2 regions of the Streptomyces sp. NPDC048349 genome follow, and region 2 is predicted to be linked to the other one. Evidence: riboswitches for the same ligand, from Rfam matches in the RefSeq annotation. Region 2 holds a riboswitch; the other holds the start of a gene.
The links. Region 2 has a riboswitch for ZMP and ZTP ahead of AB0D44_RS17895 (bifunctional 5,10-methylenetetrahydrofolate dehydrogenase/5,10-methenyltetrahydrofolate cyclohydrolase). Riboswitches for the same ligand answer to the same signal wherever they lie in the genome.
Positions count from the first base shown of each region.

Region 1 (3,390 bases), on a different contig from region 2:
CCCCCGCGACGTCAGCGACGGCGTGCCAATCCGGATCCCCGACGGGTCGAACGGCTTGCGCGGGTCGAACGGCACCGTGTTGTAGTTCACCACGATCCCCGCCCGGTCCAGCGCCTTCGCCGCCACCTTGCCCGGCACGTCCTTGCCGGTGAGGTCGATCAGGATCAGGTGGTTGTCCGTACCGCCCGACACCAGGTCGAAGCCCCGCTCCAGCAGGGCCTCCGCCAGGGCCTTGGCGTTCGCCACGACCGCGTGGGCGTACGCCGTGAAGGACGGCTGCGCCGCCTCATGCAGCGCCACCGCGATGCCGGCCGTCGTCTGGTTGTGCGGCCCGCCCTGGAGCCCCGGGAACACGGCCTTGTCGATGGCCTTCGCGTGCTCCTCCCGGCACATCAGCATCGCGCCCCGCGGCCCGCGCAGCGTCTTGTGCGTGGTCGTCGAGATCACGTCCACGTGGCCCGCCGGGGACGGGTGCGCCCCGCCCGCGATCAGGCCCGCGATGTGCGCCACGTCCGCGACCAGGACCGAGCCCGCCTCCTCGGCGATCGACGCGAACGCCGCGAAGTCGATCGTGCGCGGCAGGGCCGTACCCCCGCAGAAGATGATCTTCGGCCGCTCCGCCAGGGCCAGGTCGCGCACCGCGTCGTAGTCGATGAGCCCGGTGCCGGGCCGGACCCCGTACTGCACGCCCCGGAACCAGGAGCCCGTCGCCGACACGCCCCAGCCGTGCGTCAGGTGCCCGCCCATCGGCAGCGCCATGCCCATCACCGTGTCGCCCGGCTCGGCGAAGGCCAGGTAGACGGCCAGGTTCGCGGGCGAACCCGAGTACGGCTGGACGTTGGCGTGGTCCACCCCGAACAGGCCCTTCGCCCGCTCGACGGCCAGCGCCTCGACGCGGTCGATGTTCTGCTGGCCCTCGTAGTAGCGGCGGCCCGGGTAGCCCTCGCTGTACTTGTTCTGCAACACCGTGCCGGACGCCTCGAGGACGGCCGCGGACACGTAGTTCTCGCTGGGGATCAGGCGCAGGGTCTCGGCCTGCAGGGTTTCCTCCGCCGCGACGAAGGACGCCAGCTCGGGGTCGGTCGCGGACAGGGCGGGATGGCGGCTCGCGGACACGGCGGGCTCCTCCGGGGTCGATGTGATCGGTACCCCGCGAGGCCCAGGCGAGCGGCCCTGTCTGCGGTCGAGCGCGCACGACTCCCCCGGAGTTCGTTCTCCGTACGCCAGTCGCCGTGCGTACCGACCACCTTAGCGGGCGCGCCGCAAGAAAGGTTTCTCCGTCCCGTTCGCGAGCGAGGATGGACAGTGACGCCACCCTCGTCACAGGCCTGACGGACGATCGGAGACCCCGTGTCGACAACTGCTGATGCCATCCGCTCCGCCGAAGCGCACAGCGCGCACAACTACCACCCGCTGCCCGTCGTCGTCGCGTCCGCGGACGGCGCGTGGATGACGGACGTGGAGGGCCGCCGGTACCTGGACATGCTCGCCGGTTACTCGGCGCTCAACTTCGGGCACGGCAACCGCCGTCTGCTCGACGCCGCCCGCGCGCAGCTGGAGCGGGTCACGCTCACCTCGCGCGCCTTCTTCCACGACCGCTTCGCCGACTTCTGCACCGAACTCGCCTCGCTGTGCGGCAAGGAGATGGTGCTGCCCATGAACACGGGGGCGGAGGCCGTGGAAACGGCCGTGAAGACCGCCCGCAAGTGGGGGTACGAGGTCAAGGGCGTCCCGGACGGCCACGCGAAGATCGTGGTCGCCGCCGACAACTTCCACGGCCGGACGACGACCATCGTCTCCTTCTCCACGGACCACGAGGCCCGCGACCACTTCGGCCCGTACACGCCGGGCTTCGAGATCGTCCCGTACGGCGACCTCACCGCGCTGGCCCACGCCGTCACCGAGAACACGGTCGCCGTCCTGCTGGAGCCGATCCAGGGCGAGGCGGGGGTGCTGGTACCGCCCGCCGGGTACCTGAGCGGCGTACGGGAGCTCACGCGCGAGCGGAACGTCCTGTTCATGGCGGACGAGATCCAGTCGGGGCTGGGCCGCACCGGCAGGACGTTCGCCTGCGAGCACGAGGGGGTCGTCCCCGACGTGTACGTCCTCGGCAAGGCGCTCGGCGGCGGCGTGGTCCCCGTCTCGGCCGTGGTCGCCGACCGGGACGTGCTCGGGGTGTTCCGGCCGGGCGAGCACGGCTCGACCTTCGGCGGGAACCCGCTGGCCTGCGCCGTCGGCCTGGAGGTCATCGCGATGCTCAAGACCGGCGAGTACCAGCAGCGCGCCACCGAGCTCGGCGACCACCTGCACCGGGAGCTGGGCCTGCTGGTCGGCGGGGGCGCGGTGACCGCCGTACGGGGACGGGGGCTGTGGGCGGGCGTGGACATCGACCCGTCCCGCGGGACCGGACGGGAGATCTCCGAGAAGCTGATGGAACGGGGCGTGCTGGTGAAGGACACCCACGGCTCGACGATCCGGATCGCCCCGCCGCTGGTGATCAGCAAGGAGGACCTGGACTGGGGGCTGGAGCAGCTCAGGTCGGTCCTCGCCTGACCGGCCGCGCCTGACCGGCCCCTGCCGGGCAGGACCCCACCCGGCCCCCTGGGCCCGGCCGGGGGTGTCCAGTGCTCTGACCGGAAACCGGTCGGAGCACTAGAGGATGACGTGGGGCAGGAAGCGGGCGTACTCGTCCGTGACCGGCCCCGCCGATTCGCGGATGCCCAGTCCCGCCGCCTCGTCCTCGACGACCCACGCGCCGAGCACCACCCGGTTGCCGTCGAAGTCGGGCAGCGGGGCCAGGCCCTGGAAGCAGTACTTCTCGTCGTCCCGGGCCGTGAACGGCTCACCGCCGGGTTCGTGGAGGGTGACGCCGGCGCCCTCCCGGCCCAGCAGCGGTTTGGCGGCGTAACCGCCCTCCGCGGCCAGCTCGCGCGGGCCGTCGAGGTAGGCGGGCAGCAGGTTCGGGTGCTCCGGGAAGAGCTCCCACAGGATGGCGAGCAGCGCCTTGTTGGACAGCAGCATCTTCCACAGCGGCTCGATCCAGCAGGTGGTGCCGGAGCCGCCGCCGTGGTCGTAGGTGCCGAGGACCTGGGGGCCGAACTGGTCGGTGGCCAGCCACTCCCACGGGTAGAGCTTGAAGCAGCTGCGGATGAAGCGGAGCTTCTCGTCCACGAAGCGGCCGGACAGGCTGTCCCAGCCGATCTGCTCGACGGACAGGGCCTGGGTGTCCAGGCCCGCCTGCTCGGCGGTCTCCTGGAGGTAGGCGACCGTCATCAGGTCCTCGCCGAGCTCGTCGGTCTCGGAGTGCGCGAAGTGCAGCGGGCCGGGCGGCAGCAGCTCGGCCTGCCGGCGCCAGGCGTCGACGAGGCGCTCGTGGAGGGAGTTCCACTG
Region 1 is NZ_JBEZLA010000038.1:13,397-16,786, reverse strand. Features, by position in the region: gene glyA (serine hydroxymethyltransferase) at 1-1,116, opposite strand, end outside; ZMP/ZTP riboswitch at 1,151-1,241, opposite strand; gene rocD (ornithine--oxo-acid transaminase) at 1,351-2,553, shown strand; gene AB0D44_RS21090 (glutathionylspermidine synthase family protein) at 2,653-3,390, opposite strand, start outside.
Region 1: linked by a shared signal. The riboswitch ahead of glyA (serine hydroxymethyltransferase) and the one ahead of AB0D44_RS17895 (bifunctional 5,10-methylenetetrahydrofolate dehydrogenase/5,10-methenyltetrahydrofolate cyclohydrolase) in region 2 are both predicted to bind ZMP and ZTP.

Region 2 (3,390 bases):
GCCTCGTGGTTCGACCCCGCCGTGCGGCGTACGGCGTACGAGGCGGCGCGGGGGCAGGGCCTGGCCGAGGACCGGGCCGCCGTGATCGCCGACGCCGCCATGCTGGCGGCTGCCTGCCGGCGCCGGGCGGCCTGCGCGCAGGGTGTCCACCCCGACCCCTGCCGGCTGGAAAGCGGCCCGCTGGACGCCCTGGCCCGGGAGTTCGGCGCCTCCCCCATCGTCGCGGCGGCCCGGGAGGCGGCCGCCTCGGGGGCCTGAGCCGGCCGGCCTCCGGGGCGGTGCTCGTCCTTCGGTCCGCTACCGGGGGTAACGGGTAACACAACACCCCGGGCCCGAGGGCCCGGGGCGCTCGCCGTGCGGAAGGCGGTGCGGAGGGGTCAGAGGTCCGCGAGGGCGAGTCCGGCCTGCGCGGCGGCGGCCTGGACGGTCTGCTCGAGGAGTACGGCGATGGTCATCGGGCCGACGCCGCCGGGTACGGGCGTGATCAGCGAGGCGCGGGCGGCGGCCGACTCGAAGTGCACGTCGCCGACGTTGCCCTCGTTGTAGCCGGCGTCCAGGACCACCGCGCCCGGCTTGATGTCCTCGCCGCGGATGAACTCGGCCTTGCCCACGGCGGCGACCAGCACGTCGGCCTGGCGCACGATCGAGGAGAGGTCGCGGGTGCGGGAGTGGCAGTAGGTGACGGTGGCGTTCTGCTCCAGCAGCAGCATCCCGGCCGGCTTGCCGAGGATCGCGCTGCGGCCGACGACCACGGCGTGCTTGCCGGTGAGGTCCACGTCATAGGCGGCGAGCAGGCGCATGATGCCGCCCGGGGTGCAGGAGACGAAGCCCGGCAGTCCGAAGCCCATGGCGGCGAAGGAGTGCATGGTGACCCCGTCGACGTCCTTGCCGGGGGCGATGGCCTCGAAGGCGGCCCGCTCGTCGATGTGGTGCGGGACGGGGTGCTGGAGCAGGATGCCGCTGATCTCCGGGTCCTCGGAGAGGGCGGTGAGGGTGGCGACCAGTTCCCCGGTGGTGGTCTCGGCCGGCAGCTCCACGTGGCGGGAGGTGATCCCGGCCTTGGCGCAACGGTTCTGCTTCATGCGCACGTAGGTGACGGAGGCGGGGTCCTCGCCGACCAGCACGGTCGCGAGGCAGGGCGCGGTGCCGGTGCGCTCGGTGAGCTTGGCCGCGTGCACGGCGGTCTGCTCCGAGATGCGGCGGGCGAGGGCGGTGCCGTCCATCAGCCGGGCAGAGGCAGTCTGGGCAGTCGTCACGGGGTCTCCTGAACGTCGCTGCGGATCGCGGTTCGCCCAGGCGCGCGGCAGTCGGCGTACGGGACGTACGCCGGGCCGCTCCCCGGTGGTGATCCACCCGAACGCCAGTCACGGCCCGCGTCCACTGTAGTCGACGGCCGGCATATCCGGTGGTTGGCCGGGGCCCGACCTGGGACGATCCAGACATGACACGCACTTTCGACCACCTCGTCGCCGAGGCCGAGGCCGTCTCGGTGGACGGCTGGGACTTCTCCTGGCTCGACGGCCGGGCCGTCGAGCAGCGCCCGTCCTGGGGCTACCAGCGGCTGCTCGCCGAGCGCCTGGCCCGGGTGGGGTCCGCGCTGGACATCCAGACCGGCGGCGGCGAGGTACTGGCGGGCGCGGGCCCGCTGCCCCGGCTGACGGCGGCCACCGAGTCCTGGCCGCCGAACATCGAGCGGGCGACCCGGCTCCTGCACCCGCTCGGCGCGGTGGTGGTCGCCGACGCCGACGAGCCGCCGCTGCCCTTCGGGGACGAGGCCTTCGAGCTGGTCGCCAGCCGGCACCCGGTGACCGTCTGGTGGGAGGAGATCGCGCGGGTCCTGCGGCCGGGCGGCTGCTACCTCTCCCAGCAGGTCGGTCCGGCGAGCGTCTTCGAGCTCGTCGAGTACTTCCTCGGCCCGCAGCCGGAGGAGATCCGGCGCGCCCGGCACCCCGACGACGCTGTGGCGGACGCCACGAAAGCCGGCCTGGAAGTCGTCGATCTGCGCGCGGAACGGCTGCGCACGGAGTTCCACGACATCGGAGCCGTGATCTACTTTCTCCGGAAGGTGATCTGGATGGTGCCCGGCTTCACGGTCGGGCGGTACCGGGACCGGTTGCGCGAGCTGCACGAACGGATCGAACGCGAAGGCCCGTTCGTCGCGCACACCGCCCGCTTCCTCATCGAAGCCCGCAAAACGGGCTGACGGACGAGGCGGACGGATCTGCTCCGGTCAGGTTGCGCGGCCACAGCGTGGCGCAGGTCACTCAATTCAGCGCGTAACGAATCGACTCGGGCATGCGATGAACCGACAGGTGTCATCGCGCGGCCCCGGAATACAGACCCCCCTCGGGTCTGTTTCCCGAGTTCGCGCGATGATGTCCCGCCCACCCCTATCTGTTCGCAACGAGAGGCTCCTTGTGTCGCTCAGCCCGTCCCGTACGTTCCCTCCGGAGATCGCCGAATCGGAGGCCCTCGTCGCGCTCGTCGAGCGCGGCCGCGAGCAGGGTCACATCAACGGTGACGACGTGCGCCAGGCCTTCGAGGCCGGCCGCATCCCGGTGGACCAGTGGAAGCGGGTCCTGCGCAGCCTGAACCAGGTCCTGGACGAGGAGGGTGTCGCCCTCCACGTCAGCGCCGCCCCCGCCACCAAGACGGCTGCGAAGAAGCCCCGCAAGGCAGCCGCCGCCCCCGCCCGCACGGTGGCCAAGAAGGCCGCCGCGGCGCCCCGCCCCATCGGCGCGCGCAAGACCGCGGCCGCCGCTCCCCCGGCCACCGCGGCGGCGATATCCGCTCCGTCGGCCGCCGAGGACGAGGTGACGGCCGAGGCCGCCGCCGAGCCGAAGAAGCGGACGGTCAAGAAGACCGCGACCGCCGCGAAGAAGACCGCCACCAAGAAGACGGCCGCCAAGAAGACCAGCGCCAAGGACGCCGACGAGGCCGAGACCCCCGTGGTCGAGGGCGAGGACTGGGCAGCCGAGGACCTCGTCGACGAGGCCGAGGAGGAGTCCCCCAAGACCGGCGGCGCCCAGGGCTTCGTCCTGTCCGACGACGACGAGGACGACGCCCCGGCGCAGACGGTCATGGTGGCCGGTGCCACCGCCGACCCCGTCAAGGACTACCTCAAGCTCATCGGCAAGGTGCCGCTCCTCAACGCCGAGCAGGAGGTCGAGCTCGCCAAGCGCATCGAGGCCGGCCTGTTCTCCGAGTACAAGCTCGAAGAGGAGGAGGACCACAAGCCCGCCTTCAAGCGCGAGCTGGAGATCCTCGTCGAGGACGGCCGCCGCGCCAAGAACCACCTGCTGGAGGCCAACCTCCGCCTCGTGGTCTCCCTCGCCAAGCGCTACACCGGCCGCGGCATGCTCTTCCTGGACCTGATCCAGGAGGGCAACG
Region 2 is NZ_JBEZLA010000029.1:74,438-77,827, forward strand. Features, by position in the region: gene AB0D44_RS17890 (DUF6545 domain-containing protein) at 1-258, shown strand, start outside; gene AB0D44_RS17895 (bifunctional 5,10-methylenetetrahydrofolate dehydrogenase/5,10-methenyltetrahydrofolate cyclohydrolase) at 378-1,223, opposite strand; ZMP/ZTP riboswitch at 1,284-1,378, opposite strand; gene AB0D44_RS17900 (methyltransferase domain-containing protein) at 1,442-2,203, shown strand; gene AB0D44_RS17905 (RNA polymerase sigma factor) at 2,418-3,390, shown strand, end outside.